DNA from 4 places in the Paenibacillus ilasis genome. Region 4 is predicted to be linked to each of the others. Evidence: riboswitches for the same ligand, from Rfam matches in the RefSeq annotation. Region 4 holds a riboswitch; each other region holds the start of a gene.
What was found. Region 4 has a riboswitch for thiamine pyrophosphate ahead of tenA (thiaminase II). Riboswitches for the same ligand answer to the same signal wherever they lie in the genome.

Region 1: another riboswitch for thiamine pyrophosphate. It lies ahead of ACETK5_RS22810 (ABC transporter substrate-binding protein); the one in region 4 lies ahead of tenA (thiaminase II).
Region 2: another riboswitch for thiamine pyrophosphate. It lies ahead of ACETK5_RS06165 (YkoF family thiamine/hydroxymethylpyrimidine-binding protein); the one in region 4 lies ahead of tenA (thiaminase II).
Region 3: another riboswitch for thiamine pyrophosphate. It lies ahead of ACETK5_RS00590 (ECF transporter S component); the one in region 4 lies ahead of tenA (thiaminase II).

What each region holds. Positions count from the first base shown of each region.
Region 1 covers NZ_JBHDJG010000002.1:595,597-601,403, forward strand. The annotation lists gene ACETK5_RS22790 (TatD family hydrolase) at 1-569, opposite strand, end outside; gene ACETK5_RS22795 (ABC transporter ATP-binding protein) at 649-1,482, opposite strand; gene ACETK5_RS22800 (ABC transporter permease) at 1,537-2,292, opposite strand; gene ACETK5_RS22805 (MTH1187 family thiamine-binding protein) at 2,289-2,582, opposite strand; gene ACETK5_RS22810 (ABC transporter substrate-binding protein) at 2,663-3,694, opposite strand; TPP riboswitch at 3,810-3,921, opposite strand; gene ACETK5_RS22815 (VOC family protein) at 4,101-4,484, opposite strand; gene ACETK5_RS22820 (diguanylate cyclase domain-containing protein) at 4,744-5,807, shown strand, end outside.
Region 2 covers NZ_JBHDJG010000001.1:1,268,674-1,274,480, forward strand. The annotation lists gene ACETK5_RS06145 (methyl-accepting chemotaxis protein) at 1-1,045, opposite strand, end outside; gene ACETK5_RS06150 (class I SAM-dependent methyltransferase) at 1,230-1,937, opposite strand; gene ACETK5_RS06155 (nucleotidyltransferase domain-containing protein) at 2,096-2,794, shown strand; gene ACETK5_RS06160 (sporulation protein YjcZ) at 2,912-3,007, shown strand; gene ACETK5_RS06165 (YkoF family thiamine/hydroxymethylpyrimidine-binding protein) at 3,081-3,686, opposite strand; TPP riboswitch at 3,771-3,873, opposite strand; gene ACETK5_RS06170 (nitroreductase family protein) at 4,056-4,658, opposite strand; gene ACETK5_RS06175 (ABC transporter permease) at 5,182-5,807, shown strand, end outside.
Region 3 covers NZ_JBHDJG010000001.1:96,365-102,171, reverse strand. The annotation lists gene ACETK5_RS00605 (TetR/AcrR family transcriptional regulator) at 1-431, opposite strand, end outside; gene ACETK5_RS00600 (energy-coupling factor transporter transmembrane component T family protein) at 595-1,401, opposite strand; gene ACETK5_RS00595 (ABC transporter ATP-binding protein) at 1,398-3,074, opposite strand; gene ACETK5_RS00590 (ECF transporter S component) at 3,067-3,696, opposite strand; TPP riboswitch at 3,788-3,900, opposite strand; gene asd (archaetidylserine decarboxylase) at 4,064-4,867, shown strand; gene ACETK5_RS00580 (SDR family oxidoreductase) at 4,935-5,789, opposite strand.
Region 4 covers NZ_JBHDJG010000003.1:471,449-477,255, forward strand. The annotation lists gene ACETK5_RS26265 (BglG family transcription antiterminator) at 1-295, opposite strand, end outside; gene thiE (thiamine phosphate synthase) at 538-1,218, opposite strand; gene thiD (bifunctional hydroxymethylpyrimidine kinase/phosphomethylpyrimidine kinase) at 1,215-2,231, opposite strand; gene thiM (hydroxyethylthiazole kinase) at 2,228-3,070, opposite strand; gene tenA (thiaminase II) at 3,126-3,812, opposite strand; TPP riboswitch at 3,954-4,057, opposite strand; gene ACETK5_RS26290 (VOC family protein) at 4,322-4,822, shown strand; gene ACETK5_RS26295 (hypothetical protein) at 5,001-5,276, shown strand.

The DNA of each region.
Region 1 (5,807 bases), on a different contig from region 4:
TAGTATCCGTTACCCGCCATCCGCTGCAAGGTGTCGCGTGAGCCCTTGAACCAATGAAAATGGGCACGAGTGACGCCGTATTTTTCGAGCAAATCACATGCGATATCCGCATCTTCATATACAGCGTGCAGAACGACCGGTTTATGATACTTTTTAGCAAATGCTATAAATTGCTCCAGCAGATCGGCGTAAGGACGGTTATCCCAGGGACGGCCCTCCGATTCAGCCTCCAGCCTGGCGTAATAGGGGAGACCCACCTCTCCTACGGCAACCATCTCATCGGCATGCTCTGCCATCCAATCCAGCAGTTCTTCGGTTTCGTCAGAGGAAGGGAGGGGCTGCTCCGGATGATAACCGAAAGCTGGCCGCACCATCGGTCCGTACTGCCTGGCCAGCTCCAGGTTTCGCTTGCAGGAAGCCAGATGCATGGAGACGGAGATGAGGGATTGAACCTCATGATGGCGGATATCCGCCAGAATCGCTTGTTGATCGGATAACGAATAACTATCCAGATGAATATGAGTGTCCATCAGTGGGAAATTCGCTTCACGCTGCATGAATGATTTCATCGTTACATAACCTCGCTTGTAAGCTTCCATGAAGCATTTTGCTGATCATGGATGTATGTATTCCGCTGGCCTTCATCGGTCAGCGTTTGTGCTGTTCTTCCCGCATGATGGCGGAAATTTCGGTTTTTAATGCAATGAAGGACGGATCCATCAGGATATTTTCCCGGCGTGGACGGGAAAAAGGGACTTCTACCCTTTTCAAGATGGTTCCGGGCCGTGCCGACAGGATATAGATGCTGTCCGAGAGGAGCAGCGCCTCCTCGATATGATGGGTGATCATCAGCACCGAACGGCGCGTATCCTCCCAGATATCGAGCAGCCAGCGCTGCATATCGCTGCGCGTCAGCGCATCCAATGCGCTGAACGGTTCGTCCAGGCACATGACTTCCCGTGGACTCATCAGTGCGCGCAGAAAAGCCGCCCGCTGCTGCATTCCGCCTGAAAGGGTGTGCGGATACGCTTTTTCGAAGCCGGAGAGTCCGGCCCGTTCCATCCAGCTGCGGGCATGTTCCCTGGCAGCGGCTTTCGAGGTGCCCCTCAGCTCCTCGGGAAGAAGCACGTTGTCCTCCACCGTACGCCAAGGGAAGAGTGCCGGCTGTTGAGGCATATAGGCGATGCGGCCTTTTTCCCCGGTCACGTCCTGACCATCCATGAGAACGGAGCCCGCATCCGGAGCCGTTAACCCCCCGATGATATGGAAGAGCGTGCTCTTTCCGCTGCCTGAAGGACCAATCAAGGAGACGAATTCCCCGGGCTGCACCTGGAGCGAAAGATCATCCAGCACATGCACTTCGCTGCGCCGTTCGCGGAAGGTTTTTCGAAGGCTGCGAACCTCAAGGGCAGGCGCTGGCGGGACCGCTGCAGAGGATCGGCCAAGCCTGTCATGATCCGACAGGGATACTTGATGTGTCATATCGCAAAACAGCCTCCTTTTATATCTGTTGGAAAATGTCCATTCACAATGGTTTTAACCTTTTCGATTCCAGCGGATCAGCCGCTTCTCCAGCAGGGTGATCAGCAGCACCATCAGCAGGCTGAGCAGGACGATGACCAGGATGGCAACAAACACCCGGTCCGTGCGGTAGCCGGATTTTTGCAGCATCATGTAGTAGCCGATACCCCGGTCCGAGCCGATCCATTCCCCGATCACCGCCCCCATGACCGAATAGGTGGCCGCAATGCGAATCCCGGAGAAGATGGAGGGAAGGGCATGCGGCAGCTCCAGCTTGGTGAAAATTTGCCACGAGGTAGCCCCCGCCATCTGCATATAATTCATCATGGTGCGGTCAGTACGGGCGAGTCCGTCCAGGGCCGCAACAGCGACAGGGAAGAAGCAGACCAGCGTAATCACGATAACCTTGGGCAGCATGCCGAAGCCGAACCAAATCATGAGAAGCGGGGCAAGGGCGATGGTCGGCACATTCTGGCTAAGAATAAGAAGCGGATAAAGGGCGGTTTTGAGAAAAGGCACCATGTGCAGAGCCAGCGAGATGACAAGACCGATCGCCGTGCCGATCATAAATCCGATCAGGGTTAATTGCAGGGTGGCCGCTGTATGCTGGAAGAGACCGGAAGCTCCGGTAACGGCCTCATGCCCGATGGCCGTCGGCGCAGGCAAAATAAAGGGTTCAATGTCGAATACGGATACTGCGGCCTGCCAAACCATCAAAAAGAAGAGGACCGCCACAACGGGCGGCCAAACAGAACTCCACCAGCTTTTCATGGACGGTATTTCTCAGTCAGCTTATCCATGCTGATACCGGTCGGATGATGCGCGATTTTGACTTGGGATATGATGCTGGGACTTCCCGCATTCACCAGCGCCTCGTGCATGCGCTCAACGATCTTGAGCAGCTCGGAGAGCTCTCCTTCCATGGTCGTTTCGAGTGCATGGACCTCATATTTTACGCCCGATTCCTGAATGACCTTGATCGCTTCATCCACATAAGGGATGCTGTCGGCCCCGTTTGGCGTTCTCGGTATTACTTGAATGCTTAAGAGTGTATTCGCCATATAAACTCATCCTTTCGTGCAAGCTATATTGTAATGGAAGAGAGGCGGCCTGCTGTCTCTCCTCTTAAATAGAAATAACCTTATGGCTGCTCCGGTAAAAATTCATTGGTAAATGCGCGGTCCGCGTCAAGTTCCTTCTCCAGCAGCTTGCGCTCAAACATCCAGTCGGCATACCCCGACCATACTTCGGCTTTCTGCTCGCCCCAGCGGGGTGCATCATCCTGATAACGGGGGCTCAGCCATTTCTGGCTGGCGAGAACCAGTTCGGCATCCAAGTCAGGAACAGCCTTCGTAAGCAGGGCTGCCGCATCTTCAGGATGTTGAATCGCATAGTCATATCCTTTTGAAGTCGCCCGCATGAACGCTTTGACAAGCTCGGGGTCCTCCTGGATCTGCTTCTCGTTCGTTACGATCACCGGTGTGTAATAATCAAGCTGCTCCGAGTAGTCCTTCACATAAATCATGTCAAGCGGCTCATTGCGAAGCTCGGCTTCAATCCCCGTCCAAGCATAGAAGATCCAGGCAAAATCAATGTCGCGTTTCACGGCCGTAAAATAATCGGCATCGCCCATATTGACCATATTCACCTTGCTGACATCGGCGCCATCGATCTCCATGATGGATTTCATGACGGCCTCCTCCACAGGCGAGCCCCAGCCTCCATAGGATTTTCCTTCAAAATCGCCTGCCTTCACGATGCCTTTATTCTTGGGGGCGGCAAAGCCGGATGTATTATGCTGAATGATCGCTGCAATGGAAACGAGCGGCAATCCTTGCGTTCTGGCCAGCGTTACGCCTTCCTGATAGCTGATGCCGAACGGCACGTTTCCGGATGCGACCAGCGTATCCGTTCCGCCTGCTCCCGGCTGGACGATCTGGACATTAAGCCCTTCTTCCTCATAATACCCAAGCTCCTTCGCTGCATACAGGCCGGTGTGATTCGTATTGGCGGACCAATCGAGCATCAGCTGTACGTCACGGAGTTTCCCGGGAGTCTGACTGTCTTCGCCTTCGGCACCTGTCTTCTTGTTCTGTCCGCTTGTGCCGCATCCAGACGCAACCATCAGCAGGACGCAAGCAAGAAGCAGCGGAATCCATGTTCCCTTCTTCATCGTTTCTTCTCTCCTTTGAATTCTCTTTCTATAACCTCGTTAACTCCACAAAAAAAGCGCCCTGATGATATCAGGACGCATGACGGCGTAAGTGTATACCACGGCAAATGAAAAGCTGCCGCAAACATGGGCTTCCTACGCTGGCATTACCCAGATCAGGTGTAAGGGTCAGTATCATATCGGATACACTCTCAGCCGGCCAAATTCCAGCTCCCCCGGTATTTATGAAGTTTCGATCATTACATCCGCTATTATAGTCCTAACACACCAGACCTGTCTAGTTCGAAGGGGCACGAACGAGGCAGGTCTTGGTTTAGAACACGTATGCAATTGGAAGAATGAATGGAGCTATGAACCTTTCACAAGATAAAGGATTTGAATAAGGCTTCTACCGTACGTAAGAGGTTTAGCGCTGGAAAAACTCAATCCACTCCCCTTCGGGACCGTGAACGAAGAAATAGCGATACCCATTCGGGAGCGTCACGATTTCCTCATCCAAGTGAGGCACGTCCAGTCCCTGAATACGAGCATATTCCTCTTCGATGTTATCCGTGCTGACGGCAAAATGATGAACGGTCCCTTCTGCGGGCAGCGTGTCGCTGTAACCCTGAATAAGCTCGACCTCCGTTTCGTTGCTGCCGTTAAATCCGAGGAATGCCAGCTGGATGACGCCATTGGTATGGGTGAGGCGATCCTTCAGTTCAAGTCCGACGACGGCGGTGTAAAAGGCGATCGTGGTTTCAAGGTCCCGGACGACAATGCCGACATGATCCAATCGTTTCTGTGACAAGGCTAAACACCCTTTCCGATTCATATGAGATATGAATGAAATATTATCACATAATTCCTATACGTCAAGTAGGTCTTGAAGGCGGTAACTTTTCGGAGCGTTACGGGTTTCATAGAGTAGAATCCGTGGTTTTTCTTTCATTTCCTCATCTTTACTTTTGGGTGGGTAAAAAGTATCATGAGAACTAGAAGTATTAATTCGAAAGACCTAACAAACAAGTGTTGAAAAAAGCTTACCTTTTGGCCGAGGAGGAATGCTTATGAGTCCAACTCCAGCAGATCATCTGTGGATTCGACTCGCCATGATATATGCATTCATTCAGATCATGATCGCTCTGTGGATGCCTGACGCTTTATCGCTTCAGCGTGTTCTAGTCATTATTCCTCCTGCAGCTGCCTCCGTTTATTTAATGCGGATTAGTCGGCGCTATGAGGTTTATCTTCGCAGGTTTTGGTTTATTGTGAGTCTCGGATTGATGGGGGATGCAGCGGCCCGAATCATTCACGCATGTCATGTTTGGTTTGGAAAAGAGAGCGCTTTCTATCCGGCTCTAACCCATTTCTTCTGGGGGCTCGAACTCATCCTGTTCGCAAGTTCTCTCATTTATTTATTCCGGCATGTACAGGGTTCGTTTCGGGGGCTCCGGTTTATGCTGGACATCGTGATTGTTGGCATAACGGTCATGACGGTAGGATGGGAGTATTTCATCAAACCTGAGCTTGAGGGTCTGGCCCATGAGGCAGTATGGGGAAACATTTGGGTGGACATGCTGTATCCGCTGTGCGCCATGGTACTTATTTTTTTTACGCTGGTGTTGTATTTTAATACCGGACAGTTAAGGAAATGGTCGGCCATTCTGTTATGTCTTGGCGGGAGTACTTATATTGCAGGAGATGTTCTATACATCTATCTTGTTGATCTTATGGGTATCGAGGCACGTCCCTACCTGTATCCACTCTATTCATTATCGGTATTTTTTATTAGTTTCGCAGGTGGGCAGTCTGCCCCTGCTTCCCGTAAGCCCTCTGTTGGCGAGCGGGAGCCGCGTTCGATCGGAAACCTGATCGTAAGGTACCTGCTTCCCTACAGCGTGCTTGGCGGGATGTTTGCCCTTATGGCGCAGCGTTTTGGAGGGTGGAATGGACTGTTTACCGGCCTATCCCTGTGCGTTATCCTGATTTTGTTCAGGCAGATTTTGATTCAGTTCGAGAACGACCGTTTGTTTGCCCGACTGCATGAAAGTCTGATGCAGAGTGAATCCCTGGCACATCGCGATGATCTTACGGGGCTGTATAATCGCCGCTATTTTAATGCAAGGCTGTC
Region 2 (5,807 bases), on a different contig from region 4:
CGCTCTCCTTGGAGAAAGCAGCGATCTGCTCCGAAATATACTGCACACTGTTTAGAATCTCCATGAACACCAGCTCAGCTTCACGGATCATTTCGGTTTGCTGCCTGACGACCTCTTCATTAATTTTAATGTTCTGAGTCGCATGTTTCACGTCCGATTCGATGCTCCGTACGAGATTGAATACTTCCCGTGTCGATGACGTGGATTCTTCGGCCAATTTACGCACCTCTTGGGCTACGACGGCAAAGCCCGCGCCATGCTCCCCTGCTCTTGCGGCTTCAATGGATGCGTTCAAGGATAACAAGTTGGTCTGATCGGCAAGTTCCGAGATCGTCTCCGTGATCTGCGTAATTCCCCTGGCACTCTGGGCCAGTGCATCAATGGATTCCGAGACCTTGGCCGTTGCGTCAATATTACGCTGCATTCCGGCAGACTGCTTGGCAACGGAGTCCCTTCCTTGCTCAACCAGTCCCAGCGTTTCGATCGAACGGGTATTCATTTCCTGGGTTGAATGCGTATAATTGCTGACCTTCTCTTCGATCTCACGGATGGAATGCGTCATTTCGGCTACGTCTTCCGAAATTTCGTTAGCGCCGACGGCCAGCTCATTGGAGGATAAGGAGACCTGATTCATCACTTGAATGAGCTCCTGGTTTTTAATCGAGATGTTTGAGCTTGACGTCATGACCTGGCGGGTGATATCCGAGGTCTCCTGCAATATTTTACGAAGCTTGTCCACCATGCTGTTGAACGTTCGGCTGAGATCGTTCATTCCCCCAACCTCTTCTACCTGGAAGGTGAAGTCGCCTTTAGCGATTTTGGCGGAAACGCTGGAGATTTCCGCAAAGGAATTCGTAAGCGCTTTCTCAATGAGGCGAGAAAGAGGAACCGTAAGACCGGTTAGTGCCACGACGATGACCACACCAATGATTGCTTTACCCATTAGAATAAATGCAAGCAGCATTGGAACCGCAAACAAAGCGGCAATGAGAAAACAGGCTGCGGTAATTTTCCGCGAGATAGGGAGTCTGTTGAACCATGCCATAAGAATGAGTCCTCCTCAACAACATAGGATATATTTACCATGATTATAGCATCGACGGGCAAAACTAGATAGAACGAAATGACAAAAAGTGTTGAATTAGGTCGAAAGAACTGAAATTTGAGGAGGGAGAGGGGATACGCAGCGAATATGCGAATCCCCCTTAATGCACAGATAGGAAATGATTTTATTTTACAGCCCGGAATAAGGCGGAAGCGAGATAATCGGTATTGTCCAGGATCATGCGGTCATGCTTGAACAGCGTTTCCCAAAGCGCAACATCGAACAGAAGTCCTTTATCGCGCTGTTCTAATGTATCCAAATGACGTGTTTGCTCTTCCTTTAACTGCTCATTGAAGTGATTGTACTCCAGAATCTCTTCTTGTTTAAACCCGCAAGCCAAGAGCGACTCCGCCCATTCTTCCCTCATCATGAGATTAGGGATCCCGAAGAATTCGAGCAGTTCCTGAAGCTTTGCCTCCGGCATGGGCTTATCTAGCAGCAATTCTCTGTCCAGCAGGACACCTCCATGATCCAGAACGCGGTAATATTCGGGCAGCGATTTCGAAGTATCTGTAAATACAGTAACGGACTCGGCCATGATCAGATCAAATTGGTTGTCCTCGAAAGGCAATGCGCATACATCCGCCTGATGGAACTGGACATCGATTTCCATAGCCTTGGCTCTTGCGCGGGCTTTTTTGATCATATTCTCGTTTAGGTCAATGGCGGTCACTTGATACCCCATCTCCGAAAGATGGCATGCGGTTCTGCCAGTTCCGCACCCCACCTCCAGAATGCGGCTGCCCGGTTGAATGGGAAAATTCTTCAGCATTCTGAGGGTTGCCTCGAATCCTCCCGGGTGGGCACTGCCCATGCCTAATTTGGAGAGCATATGAATATAGTTCATCTCATCTATCCCTTCTTCCTTATGATCAACATGAGGGTAATCGTTTATTTACCATATGATTCAGGTACGTTTAGGGTTTTAGCTGAATTAGATATTTTGAGCCCTTTTTTCGGGAGGATTAGAGTCATATTGGAGGAAACGTCATGAGGATGGAACCGGTAGAGGCAGCGAAACGTGTCATTCAACACGATTATCCCGACTGTTTGCTTGCTGTGCTCGGCGGCAGTGCGAGCAGAGGCGAATATAATGAACAATCCGATTTGGACATCATGGTCATAGAACGGGACGGATATGATTTCAGCAGGAAGACGATAGAGGCACATGGGTGGATCGCGGAAATATTTATATTGTCTTTATCCTCGTATCGCGAATATTTCGACGAGGGCGTCATGGCGGCGAATCCGTCAATGCAGCGGATGATTGCGGATGGGACGGTGCTGCGCGCGCTGCCCGAGGGAGAAGAGGTACGGGCGGAGGCCCGAAGCGATTTGAATTACGGCCCCATGCCCTTGACGCTAACCGACATGAACCAATACCGTTATATGCTAACCGAGTACATGCTGGACTTGGAGGGTCCACGAAGGGATGGCGAAAAATGGTTTACGGTGCACAAAATCGCGGCGATTCTCTGTGAATTTGTACTTAGGGTGAACCGGGAGTGGACGGGTGAAGGGAAAACACTGTTCCGGCTGTTCAGCCGCTATGACACAATCTTGGGAGACCGATTGGAAGCAGCGCTCGCGGCGATGTATCGCCAGGATGATCCCTCAGCTCTGATGGCATTCACCGAGGAAATGCTCCGTCCGTACGGAGGGAAGCTTCTCATTGGTTTTGAGGAATAATATTTCCTAACCAATATATAAAGAGAGGTACATTAGCCGTGACACTAGCACAAAGCGGGCAATACTATAATAGTGTGATTACATCACGTCATTCTTTAAATCCAGGAGGGGATCTTCATGAGCGGAGAATACGGCGGCGCATGGGGCAATTCAGTAGGAACTATTTTGGTTCTCTTTATCCTGCTCGTAATTATCTTGAGTGCTTGGGTTTAAACTGTCAAGATTCTTGGCAGCTAGTGACAGGAAAGCCCGGCTTTTGCCGGGCTTTTGTCTGCCTCAATAGAACTCAATTCGATGCGGCTTTGATTGATGGGCTGTGTGCGGACACAACTGCAGTCATGACCAGATGGCTGCTGTCGGATTGAATCGCATGTAAAAACGCGTCTTCAAGCGATCCAAATACCCGGGACAGGGACCCGTCCAATCGGCTGGCGTAATGAACGCTTCCGGCGAATGTCCCGGCTTCCTTCGCACGATTTACTTCACTGTAGATGACTTCCATATAGTTATCGGTACCCATGGGGTAAAGAGCGAATTGGCAGGCAGTCTCGATTTCGGCATGTTCTCCGATGTCACGGTTTAAGAGGGTCGAATCCTCAGTCATATATACATCGGCGTCCGTATCACCGGGGCAGCCGATGGAATAAGTACCATTAAAAACGGTGTGCACGCCGCTCGCCGCGGCATGGGCGAATATCGCCCTTGTAACATCAAAGACATGCTCTGCTCGTCCACGAATACAGGTGCTCACATCATCTGTCTGAATCCACACTTTCTCCGTATCCACAGATTGTAGTGCGTCCATGATGACCTCTACAAACCGGTCCGTCATGGGAAATACCGAGAACCGGCATCCGACGATCCGGCTGGTTCCGCATACAAGCTCATTCATTGTCATTTCCTCCCCATAATATAAGTCCACGCAAAAAAACCGCACCCCATGAAGAAGGTGCAGTTATGCCTACGAAAAGAAATAAACATAAATGCTACACTTCCCCACGCTAGTATGACCTAGATCGGGTGATAAGGGTTAACGGCAGCCCGCCGTCTCTCAGCACATGGCACCCCTAGTACAGCCAACATCCTATGTAGTTGGTTATTGCAAGTTTGCCCCGGAGCCTCCGTTATCGTAGGAATTCGAGGGTTCTTACCTGTGTAATTGTATCGTTTTGCGATCGGTTTTTCAATCTTTGCCCATTATAAAAAAGACCGCCTATCCCAGTTGCAGGAACTTAGGAAGGCGGTTTTTTCATCTATTGGTTTAGTTGTATACTTTCACGCGATCTTCCAGCGGTGCAAATTCTTTTTCGCCTGGTTCAGCAACCGGCTTACCGAAAGGCATTTGAGCAATCAGCTTCCAGCTTTCTGGGATGTTCCATTCGGATTTTACTTTTTCGTCGATCAGCGGGTTGTAGTGCTGCAGGGATGCACCCAGACCTTCTGCTTCAAGGGATGTCCATACTACAAATTGCAGCATGCCGTTGGATTGGTTGGACCAAACCGGGAAGTTGTCGGCATAAGCGGCAAAGTTTTGTTGCAGCCCGGCAATGACGTTGTTGTCCTCGAAGAACAATACCGTACCGTAACCAGCGCGGAATGCAGCCATTTTGTCGGCCGTGGATTTGAAGGCTTCTTCATCGCCAACGACTTCCTTCAGGATGCCTTCCGTCATGTTCCACAGTTTATCATGCTGTTCGCCAAGCAATACAACGACGCGTGCACTTTGGGAGTTGAAAGAAGAAGGGGTATACTTAACCGCTTCGTTTACGATTTCTTGGATACGCTCGTCCGAGATAACGGATTCTTTGCTAATCCCGTAATAAGAACGGCGATTTTTGAGTGCAGTTGAAAAATCTTTAGACATTGAAAAAAAACCTCCTGGTGTAATCGAATTTGCATTCGCCTGATAAGAAGATGTCCTTTACTTCAAGCAAATATGCATTTTGCTTTTTATTGCAATCAATTTAATTATCATTCCATATTAACTTACGTTTAGTTAGAAATAATAATTATGTTAGGATATTAATATAACTTAGAGCAATTGTCAACGGCTTTTGATTAAATATAATTTTTCTTATGTATTTAATATGAATTGAATTCGTCTTGTTTTTAGAGAAGTCTCATTAAAGGGAAGCTTAACGAAAGTGTGACTCTGCCTGTGGATATTAGTTATGTCTCCTCGAAACTTCATATTATGAACAATTCATGAACAAAATATACATGTATGAAGCTATTAATTGATTTTCATTCTCAATTATACTTGTCGAGCCAGAATGAGGATGATATAATGCATATCAGAACGCAATTGATAATCAATCTCAATGAGAATGGTGATGAAAATTGCAAGATCCCGGGTGTTTAGAGACATACGCATAGAAGGAAGAGCCATGAAGATTAGATACTTATTTGCAGCCGTTGTGGTACTCTCCGTAATTTCATTATTTATTGGAGTTAAAGATATCTCGCCACTGCAACTGTTTTCGATGACAGAACAACAACAGCATATTATGCTTGTAAGCCGGATTCCTAGGCTTGTCAGTCTCATATTGGCGGGTGTCAGCATGAGCATCTGCGGATTGATCATGCAGCAGCTCAGCCGCAATAAGTTCGTATCGCCGACCACGGCAGGTACGATGGACTCAGCCAGACTGGGGATTTTGGTAGCGATGCTCGTCTTCACGACAAGCGGACCGCTTATCAAAATGCTTGTGGCCTTTGTATTCGCTCTGGCAGGAACCTTTATCTTCATGAAGATCCTGGATCGGATCAAGTTCAAGGATGCGATCTTCATCCCGCTCGTTGGACTGATGTTTGGTAATATCGTCAGTTCGATAGCCACTTTCTTTGCCTACAAATATGATCTTATTCAGAATATGTCCGCATGGCTTCAGGGTGATTTTTCCATGATCATGAAGGGCCAGTATGAAATGCTCTATATTAGTATCCCGCTTGTGATTCTGGCGTATCTGTTTGCCAACAAGTTTACGGTGGCCGGAATGGGAGAGGAGTTTGC
Region 3 (5,807 bases), on a different contig from region 4:
TCGATGAACAGCGGCATGTGAATTCGCTTGATGCTTCCCTCGGCCATGCCCTGTTCCATCAGCTCGGTAACAATGCCCCATTCCTCTCGGAAAAAGGTGTCCAGCTTCTCCCATTGCGGATAATGCGACCGCTTCAAATCCGGCAGCATCCCCAGTTCCATCTTCTCCATCTCCTGGGGCAGACAGATTAGAATCTGGTGAATCTTCTCCAGAACGGTAAGCCCCTCATCCGCCGCAATGTCACGTTCGCGCTGCTGAATGTGCCGGATCATCCCGTCAATGATATATTCGACAATCTCTTCCTTGGATGAAAAATGCTCATAGATTGTCCGTTTGCTAATCGCAAGGCCGCGGGCCAGATCACTGACCGTAAACGTAAAGCCCTGCCGCTGAATCAAGCGGATCGTTTCATTCAATATTCGCTCGCGCACGTGAATAAACTCCCCTTCTGGTACTGAAAATACTTTTCTGGTACCACTAGTATTATAACGCCTCAATCAGCATGAAATCCAGGCCCTCTGAAGTTATTCTGATCTCATAAAAAAAGAACCTGCTTACACACCATAAGCAGGCTCTCATCGAGAAAACAACCGTTTAATCAAACCGCACGTCGCCAATGCCGAACCAAGGAAAATATCCGGCTGCCACATAAGCACAGCAGGCGGCGGCGGCGAGTAATCCGATGATTAGAAGATCGTAGCGGGAATAACGTGACGGGTAATAATACGTTCGAGCCTTCGCCCGATCCCCGTCAAATTGCTTCGCCTCCATCGCCGCGGCCACCCGGTGTGCCCGGCGGATGCTCTGCGCCAGCAGCGGCACCACATACAGTCCTGCGCGGTTCACCATGCCGCGAACGCCGCGAATCGGGCGGACTCCTCGTACCTTCAAGGCTTGGCGGCGGATTACATATTCCTCCCAGACCATGGGCAGCAGCCGGATCGAAGCCATGAAGCTGTAAGCATACTTGGGCGCAAGCCTCAGCTTCTGCATCAGACTGTAGAATAAATCCACCGAGGACGTTGTCGTAACAAGCAGCAGCCCCTCCGAGGCAAAGGCAATTCCCTTAAACCCCAGATGCAGCCCCCGATAAAAGCTTTCTTCCGATACCCGGAACAATCCCCACTCCCACCAGATCGTCTCCCCTTTCCCGAACAGCATCATGGAAGAGGAAGACGAAATAAAGGCAAGCAGAAACGGTATGAAAAACAGCAGCATCTTCCACGGCTTCACCCCGCTGAGCACCACGAGGCAGATCATAAAGATCAACGCCTGATACATGACAAAATCAAGATCATGGGTTAACACCGTCATAAAAAACAGCGCACAGATCAGTCCCAGCTTCACCACCGGATTCGCGCGGTGCAGCCAAGTGATCCGCACGGGATTCCATATATTCATGCGTTCACCCCCGTGAGGCGATGATCGGCCCCGGTTAGGTTTTCGCGAGTCTCATCAGCGCCATTCGCTCCGCCCGTCTCCCGTCCGGATTCCGTCCCGGTACACCATCGGGGGGAAGGCATGCTTGACGTCAACTGCCCCTCCCGGATTTCCCATATATGCGTGGCGACCCGCTGCGCGATCTCCATTTCATGCGTCACCATGAGAATGGCGGTTCCCGCGCGGCGCAGCTGCTCACACATCTCCAGAATCGCAAACGTATTCCGTGCATCCTGTCCGAAGGTCGGCTCATCCAGGAGCAGCACAGACGGCTGTCTTGCCATGGCCGTAGCCACGCTTAAGCGGCGCTTTTGACCTGTCGACAGCTGGTACGGATGCCTGGCCTCCATGCCCTTCAGTCCAAAGCGTTCCAGACAGCGGTCGGCCTGTGCCTTCGCTTCCTCCGGCGGCACATGATCCACCAGCAGGGAGTAAACCACCTCATCGCCGATGCGTTCCGTCAGGAATTGAAGCTCCGGATTCTGAAACACGAATCCGATTTGGCGCAGCTGCTGCTCTCTCTTCTTCCGCACCTTCCTGCGCCTGCCCTGAATGACCTCTTCCCCGCAGAGCACATAGGTTCCTTCGGCGCGAAGCAGCCCCATTAAACTGAGCAGCAGCGAGCTCTTTCCTGCTCCGTTCGGCCCAACCACCGCAATGAATTGTCCCGGAACCACCTCGGCTGAAGGGAGGGTGATGACAGGTTTATCCCATCTCATCCCCCTGAAATCCGCCAGTTGAATGACAGTTTCCCCATGCTGAGCGTATGGCAGAGCAGCCTCATACAGGAGATCACCTGCCTCATTGCCCAGCGCGTCGACCGGGGCGAATAACTCTCTGCCTTCCCGGGACTCCGCGTAATCTTCCCATACGCCGGGATACCAGATTCCGTAGGCTTGGAGTTCCCGCTCATATTCAGCGAATATCGCTGCTGGGGGACCTTCGCCCAGAATCACCCCATCCGGGCTGAACAGCACGACACGATCCACGTATTGGGCCATTTCTTCAATCCGGTGCTCCACGATGATCAGCGTACGCCCTTCCGAGACGGCCTTCACCGCGGACCAGATTTGCTCCCTGCCTTCCGGGTCGAGCAGCGCAGACGGCTCGTCAAGGAACAGGACCTCCGGCTCCAGCAGCAGAGCCGATGCCAGCGCCAGTCGTTGCTTCATGCCTTGGGACAAATGCCCGATCGGCATATGGAGCTCCTCAAGATCAAGTCCCACCTCGCGCAGGGCCGCTTGCATCCGCTCCTTCATCTCGTCGCGTGGGACACTTAGATTCTCCAGCACGAAAGCCAGCTCTTCATCCACGTACGGCATACAGAACTGGGTATCCGGATCCTGAAACACATAACCCCAAGAGCGCGGAACCAGCTGGGCCTCGCATTTCATCGGCACCTCCGTTGCGCGGGGAATCATCCCGCTAAGCACCTGCAGCAGCGTGGATTTGCCACAGCCGCTCGGACCGAGCAGCAGCACCTTCTCCCCGCGGACTGCCGAGAAGGAGAGGTCTTTGAACATCAGCCGCTCCTCGCCCGGATACTTCAGACGCAATCCCTCCACATACACGGCCGGTTCCGGAAGCATCTCAGCGGACTGAGCCGGAACCTGGCTAACCGTGGCATTAGACATGGCGCGGATCATCCAGTGCTTCGTAATCCTTCTTCGACGCAGGACGCAGCAGGGATGTCACGCCTGTACGGTCAAGCGCTTTGGCCAGCAGGAGCATCAGGAGGCCTGCAATGACGGCGCCGCTGAGTACCCGCATGCCGTATTTGGCAAGGAACATCCACGTCTGCAGGTCATCGGTATAGCTGTAATAGAAGTCCATGATCATCGAGCCGATGGCCGCGCCGGCTCCGGCAATCGCCAGCGTCCACGCGGAGGTGCTCCGATAACGGAATGCCGCGAATACCAATTCTGCCCCCAGTCCTTGAATGAGGCCATACAGCAGCAGGGTCAATCCCCAGCCGCTGCCAAACAGCACTTCCACGTGGGCCGCCGCCACTTCCGCGATGATGGCCACTCCCGGCTTGCGGATCAGCAAGTAAGCAAGCGTGGCTGCAGCGAACCACATGCCGTATAACAACTCATCCGCTTCAAAGAACAGCGGTTTTAACAGATTGTAAACCGAACCCCAGAAATGATAAATGACGCCAAGCACCAGCGATACCAGAACCGTCACCAAAATATCGCTTAACCGCAGCCCTTTTCGGGGCTGAACCCCCAACTTCTCTTGCACAGACGTTCCCATAACAACACATTCCCCTCTCCACCTCTATTTTTGTGTAAACACAACAAAAAACCGTCTGGAAAAACGCGCAGACGGAAAAATAGGCCCTATGTAGGCAGGGTCGGATATTCTCTACGCTGGCATTACCCAGTTCAGATTAACGGTCAACAGCGGATAACAGCTGCAATCTCAGCCTGATTCACTCAAGCCCCCGTATTCCTATTCGGTTTCATGTTAACTTTAAAATACACATTCGCTCCGGAATAAGCAAGAGCCTTTTTTCAAAAATGGCTATTTATTGATTTCCATCTCATTCTATGTCAATATCAGAGTGGTTGGCTTTTCCACCAACGTTTATTGCTGACACCTATGCACAAAGGAGAATGACATGGCTAAACAATTGCTGCGTCTGATGACTGAGCTATCCTCCCGCAAGTGGCTGTCCCGAATCATGGGACATTGTTCCCACAGCCGGCTGAGCCGTCATCTAATACCTGCATTTATACGAATTTATCAAATTCCGGCGCATGAAGCGGAGAAAGAAATCCACGAATACCGCTCACTGAACGAGTTCTTTTCCCGCCGGTTAAAAATAGGCCTGCGCGCCATAGATGATACCGCCGACGCTATGGTAAGCCCGGTCGATGCGACGATTTCGGCAATGGGCGCCGTCAACGCCGGCACCATTCTGAGCGTCAAGGGACAGGATTATACCCTGAGCGAGCTGCTCGCCAAATCGCCAAGAATGGAAAACTACATCAACGGTTATGCTTTTGTATTGTATTTAAGCCCGACCGATTATCATCGCATTCATTCCCCGGTAACCGGTGTTCAGGCGGAGAGCGAGCATCTGAAGGGCCGCGTTTACCCTGTGAACGATTTTGCGATGACCCATATTCGGAACGTGCTCAGCCGCAATGAACGCCTCATTACCTATATTGCGCATGAGTTCGGCGAAGTTGCCGTCGTGAAGGTCGGAGCCATGAACGTAAGCAGCATCCGTTATGCTGACGAGAACGTGAAGAAATACGGGATTGGCGATGAGCTCGCGTACTTTGAATTCGGCTCTACCGTCGTGCTTTTGACGGAGAACGGCACGTTTACTCCGCGCGGTGACCTGGAACCCGGCTCCAAGGTGAAGATGGGGGAACTCCTCGGTTTGCTTCATCCGTCCCCAGCCAGAAAAGGGTAATCCCATTCACCTTACCAAACATCGCATTTTACAAGTTAAGGCCATGAATCATTCGCGGCATGAATGATTAACGCCGGCCCAGCATCCGATACATGATCCGCTGAAACAGCCGATCCGGCAGCACGCCCTTGATCCATGCGGTTAGCCGCGTGCCTCGGGGCAGCAAATAGCGGAACCTGGGCTTAGCCATGGACGCAATTTTTGCCACAAGCCTGGCTACCTCCAGCGGATCCCCGCTTCCCCTGGCTGTCCGCTCGGAATACTCCAGCACGCCCTTCAGCAGATCGCTGTAGGGTGATCCTTCCTTTACCGCAAGCTCCCCAAAGCTTTTGTTCCAAATCGGGGTGCCATAGGCACCGGGCTGGATCAGCACGACATCGATGCCAAAGGGCATCAACTCCATGGACAGGCTTTCGCCAAACCCTTCCAAAGCAAATTTGGAGGACGCATAAGGTCCATAACCCGGAAAGCCGACCACGCCGCTAATGCTGCTCATGAGAATGATTTTGGAATGTCCGGTACGGCGGAGCAGCGGCAGCATTTGCTGCGTTACCGATACGGTCCCGAAAAAATTCGTCTCCATCTGCTTTCGCCAGCCGCTGAGCGGCTCTTCCTCCACCATGCCGCCTACCGCCTCGCCGGCATTGTTCACCAGCACGTCCAAGCGTCCATACCTCTGCTCTATCTCCAAAGCAGCGGCCTTGACTTGTTCCTCGATGCATATATCCAGCTGGAATACGTGAATGCGCCCGGCAACATCTGCTTGTTCGGCTCGGGCCAACAGTTCTGCCGCCGCCTCAGGCCTGCGCATACCCGCAGCCACGTCATAACCTGCTTTTGCCAGCTCCAGACTGATGAGCAGTCCGAACCCGCTCGACGCGCCCGTGATCAGCGCAACCTTTCCTGCTCCCGACGCTACCACCGGATCACCGCTTGCTCT
Region 4 (5,807 bases):
CCAGGTGCAGCACCCTTTCCTCATCAGATTCATCCTCGGTGGTACTCTCGTTGGAATACAAGCGGTGGAATAAATCAGCCTGATCCGCTTCTCCGATCTCCAGATAGATACCAAGTCCCGGCCTTTTCACCAAATGGCCACTGGAGTGCTTAACTATATATTCTTCAATCACCTTCAGATCGTTTCGGATCGTCTTCTCCGAGCACTCGGTCTGATCCGCCAGATCCTGAACGAGCCACAGCCGGTTCGGTTCCATTAACAAATTGCGAAATATCTCTTTTTGCCTATTATTCATTCCGATCTCCTATTCAACTTATTTGGAGAGCTCACTCATCGTGGAGCAGGTACATTGTCCTACGTATATCATATCCGGGTCTTTATGGCAATCTGATCTAGGATGTTACACGAAAATGGATGAAAAGAATGGCATGTTGACGGAAAAGCTGAGCCTACACAGTAATTTAAAATCTGACGTAAACAAAACAAGAGTGCCGCAGAAGCTTCGGCACCCTTGTTCATAATCCGCATATAATCCTCTTACATCTCAAGTAATTCGTTGGTTGCACGGCGTATCTTTCCTATAAAAGCCTCCACAGCCTCCCGCGCCGACTCCGCTCCCGTCACGGCGGAGATCACCGCGACGCCATCTGCACCCGCTTCCATGACTTCCTCCACGCGCTCCACGGTAATCCCGCCAATCCCTACGATCGGCAGATGGATTCCAGCTTCGCGCAGTTCACGAAGAATCGCTGGGCCTTGTGCAGCCTTGGCATCATCCTTCGAGACGGTTGGATAAATCGGTCCGATGCCAAGATAATCGGCACCATGGAGAAGGGCGCGCCTCGCTTCCTCCACGGTATGGGCGGAGACACCCAGAATCCGGTTGCCGATCCGCTCCCGTACGGAAGCCGCGCATTCGTCGTCCTGGCCGATGTGCACACCGTCGGCGTTCAGCTTCAGCGCCAGCTCCACATCGTCATTGACGATGAAGGGTACGCTCGCTTGGCGGCACTGATTCTGGATCCGGCGAGCCAGCTGGACCATCGGCTCCCCAACAAGCGCGCCATGTCCCTTCTCGCGGAACTGGACCATGGTCGCGCCGCCAGCCAGTGCCTTCTGCACAATTCGGCTTGGCTCTTCGATACAGTTCACGCTGCCGAGTACGAGGTACATCCGTAGATGCTGCCTCATCATTTCGGGTGTCACTCTCCCCGTCATCGCAGCACCTCCTGACGGCGGCGACGATACGCCCAATGATTCGTGGGGCCGTGTCCTTGCCCCAGGTTTAAGCCGTCTTCAATGGCCGCTTGGATGAAAGAGCGTCCGCTCTGAATGGCATCGAATGCGCTCAAGCCTTTGGCCAAGCCTGCGGTGATGGCGGCAGAGAAAGTGCACCCGGTACCATGCGTATGAACCGTATGAATTCGTTTGCCGTATAATTCCGTGAAGGCCATACCATCGTATACAAGGTCCATGACGGGAGGACTGCCGGGATTTCCGAATCTGTCGCCATTCTTGATAATTGGGGAGCGTCCCTCACTTAACTCCCCGTTATGGCTGGCAGTTCTCGTTTGGCCAGACGTTAATTCGGACCTAGGCAACTCTTCCTGCTGCGTATCCGCCATTATATCTGGTTCCCTGTCTCTTTGGTGATCCGCATCTTCATGACCGACAAGCATCCCCTCATCATGGCCGCCCTTGATCACAACGATCTTGGGCCCCAGAGCATGAATACGCCTCGCTGCTTCCTTCCGATCTTCCATTGTGCGGATACGCATCCCCGCCAATACTTCGGCCTCCGGTATGTTGGGGGTGACAATCAAGGCCAGCGGCAGCAAATCTTCTCTTAAAGCCTGCACCGCTTCGCTTTGCAGCAGCTCCGCTCCGCCTTTGGCAATCATTACAGGATCGACAACGACCTTCTCCCAGCCAAAAGCCCGAATCCGGTCAGCAACCAGGCGAATGATCTCGGCGTTGAACAGCATGCCCGTCTTCAATGCATCTACTCCAAGGTCCGGGCCTACCGCTTCCATCTGCTCGGCGGCTGCTTCGGGGGGCAGTGGATATACGCCGTGAACCCCCAAGGTATTCTGCACCGTGATCGCCGTAATCGCCGACATGCCGTATACGCCGAGCTCTTGGAAGGTTTTCAGATCGGCCTGAATGCCGGCGCCTCCGCCGCTATCGGACCCGGCAATCGTCAGTGCCCGGGGCACGCGAGTCTTGCTCATCGTGTGCCACCTGCAGCGGTCGCTTCTGCTTCCCGGACAGCCGCATATCCTTCCAGCGAGTCTGGATGGAGCTTTGCCAGCTCATCCAGGAAAGCGATCTGGAAGCTCCCCGGTCCCTGGTCTGCCGTGCGCTCTGCGGCTTTTGCCGCCGCGGCCCCGTAGAAGGCCAGTCCCGCCGTACCCGCAAGCAGCAGGTTTGCCTCCACTGCGGCAAAGGCACCCAGCACCGAGGTCAGCAGGCACCCTGCGCCGGTGACCTTCGTGAGCAGCGGGTCACCGCCAGTAATGATACGCACTTCACTTCCATCGGTAATTACGTCCTCTTCACCGGTAATGGCCACGATCGTGCCTAATTCGCGTGCAGCCCGCACAGCCAGCTCGGCATGATTGCTGCCTGCGCTGATGCCAGCGTCTACGCCTTTGATCTCGCGGGCTTCCCCAACAAGGTGAGCGACTTCAGCCGCGTTTCCACGCACAAGCGAAACCTTCACCTCGCTCAGAATCCGCAAGGCCGACTCCGTCCGAAAACGGGTCGCGCCCGCACCGACCGGATCCAGCAGGACCGGGACGCCATGGGCATTGGCCGATTGCCCCGCTATTATCATCGCATCTACCAGCTCGCGGTTCAGCGTGCCGATGTTCAATACGAGTGCGCCCGCGATGGCGGCCATATCCGCCACTTCCTCGGGCGCGTAAGCCATGACCGGCGACGCGCCCAGCGCGTACAAGCCGTTAGCCGTAAAATTCGTAACCACCACGTTTGTCATATTGTGAACGAGGGGGCTCGTCTGCTGTACCTTCGTTAAAAGCGCCGAAACCTCTTTTTCCCATGCATGCATATGAATCAGCCTCTCTTATCTATAATGGAATTTATGTGCTTGATACAGTTTCTCCTTACAGCACCGCAGCCTGCAGCTGCACCGGCCATTCCTCCTGCTTATATGCCATATCCCAGAACATATACTCCAGTTGGCAGCTCAGCATGAAATGCTCCGTCATCCGTTCCCGCTCGGCTGCCGTCGCACGCTCTGCCCATTCATCGACACGGTTGCAGAACTTGGCTGTCGCGTCTTCCCCCCGGTTGCCGTAGAAATAAATCCAGTCATAGAACGGATGGGACGCATCCGGCTTCACTTCATCCAGCAGCCTGCGGCCAATCTCCAGGTACGTCCACGGGCAAGGAAGCAGTACCGCCATAATCTCGCCCAGACTGCCCTCATGCGCCACCGTCAGCATATGACGGATATAATGATGCGCGGACGGAGCAAGCGGATACCCCTGAAGCTCTTCATAGGTCACCCCGGCGGCTGTGCAAAAATTCTGATGCGGGTGCACCTCGCTGTGCAGGATGAACGAAATCTGTTCGTTAAAGGTCACGATCTCTTCCCTGCTGGTCGATTTGGATATGGCGATACCGTAAATCCGCATGTAGGCATTCAAATACTCAAAATCCTGTTTTACATAGTGAATCAACTGCTCCCGCTCCAGATTCCCCTGGGCAATGCCTTTTACGAAGGGATGATCGAAGATTGCTTGAAAAATACCTTCCGCCTGCTGACGGAGCTCTTGCGTGAAACTCATTTTTGTCCCCACCTCCAACATATTGAAGAGCAGGAAGTCCGTAAGTCACGAGTTTCCAGGCAACGCTAAAAAGCCGCCCCCGAAAACTGGAGCGGCTTCGTCAACAAGCCCGAGTGCGCCAAAAAACGCACCGAGACCTCATATACGAAGGCTCCACTTTCCTACGCTAGTACGAACTAGATCAGGTTCAAAGGGTCCAAGATACGCTCTTGTCTCAGCCGCTAACGGCTCCCCTAGTGGACTTCCTATTCTTTTGTCTAATACTGTACATAGGTTTGTGGGTCGTGTCAAACGTGAACCGTTCGCGGACAGAACTCCACGCTTGAAACCTTTACATGACCGGGTGATCATAATGTTCTACGGTGGCGGTGGTTATTTTGCTAAATTAAAAAGCCGTATGCCCAAAACTTGTTTTGGGAACACTGACGCTCGGTTGTCATATATGCCCCCGCATAATGAGTACATCAGAGCAGCTCAAATAAATGAAATTTAAGGGAGCGAGCGTATTTATGACGAACCCATCGAAAGCGGTTAAACCCATTCCGGATGGCTATACCTCCGTGACACCGTGGATCATCTCAAGAAACTCCGCAGCGCTGATCGAATTGCTGCAGCAGGCTTTTCAAGCCGAAGAGTTAGCCCGCGTCTATGTTGGCGATGGTATCATCGGCCATGCCGAGGTGCGAATCGGGGACGCCGTCGTGATGATGTTTGACGCGAAGCCGGAATGGCCGGATAGCCCGGCATACCTCCGTTTATATGTTGAGGATTGCGATGCCGTCTACCAGCAAGCGCTGGCCGCAGGAGCCGTCTCGGTCACGGAGCCAACAAGCTTGTTCTTCGGTGACCGGGTGGGACGGGTACGGGACCCGTTCGGCAACTTATGGTGGATTCAGACGCGAATGGAGGACCTCACTTCTGAGGAAATGGAACGACGAGCCCAAGACCCGGAATACATCCGGGCGATGGCCTATGTTGCCGGAGCGGACATTGTGGTGAAGATTTCGTAAAAAGGTGGAAGCGAAGCAAAAGCGTCATTATAGGGAGGGCACGGATGGATTTGGTGTCCAGGGGATGCTTGGATGGCTGCCTACCAAAACGATGTAGAACCGCATGATTTTAAGTAGCTATGGTTTAGTGGTAGAAAACGGGGGAACTCAGAGTAGATAGCTGAGGCCACTGCTCGTCTTGGTGCTAGTGCTGATCTTGGTGCGACTGCTGGCCTTGGTGCTACTGCTGATCTTGGTGCGACTGCTGGCCTTGGTGCTACTGCTGATCTTGGTGCTAGCGCTGATCTTGGTGCTAGTGCTGATCTTGGTGCTAGTGCTGTTCTTAGTGCTAGTGCTGATCTTGGTGCTACTGCTGATCTTGGTGCTACTACTGATCTTGTTGCTACTGCTGATCTTGGTGCTACTACTGATCTTGATGCTAGTGCTCGTTTGCTACTACTCATCTTGGTGCTAGTGCTGAACTTGGTGCTAGTGCTCGAGGACAAGCGGACTGAGGATACGTTATTTAGCCAAATCGGGGTTATTTTCGAGAGCTAGCGGACACCAGATACGTTATTCATAGAATATGATGGCAAATAGGCACCTTATTGCGGTAATAAGGGATCCTGAGTCCGTTATATTTAACAATTGGGTGCGAATCAGGAAAATAAGGGAACTGGAGTCCGTTAACAGGTGGTCTTTTTGCTACTGCTCATCTTGGTGCTGCTGCTCGTTTGCTACTACTATCTTGGTGCTAGTGCTGGCCTTGTTGCTACTACTCATCTTGTTGCGACTGCTGGCCTTGTTTGCTACTGCTCGAGGGCGGCAAGCGGACTGAGGATACGTTATTTAGCCGAATGGGTGTTATTTTTGAGAGCTAGCGGACACCAGATACGTTATTCATAGAATATGATGGCAAATAGGCAGTTTATTGCGGTAATAAGGGATCCTGAGTCCGTTAGATTTAATAATTGGGTGCGAATCAGGAAAATAAGGGAACTGGAGT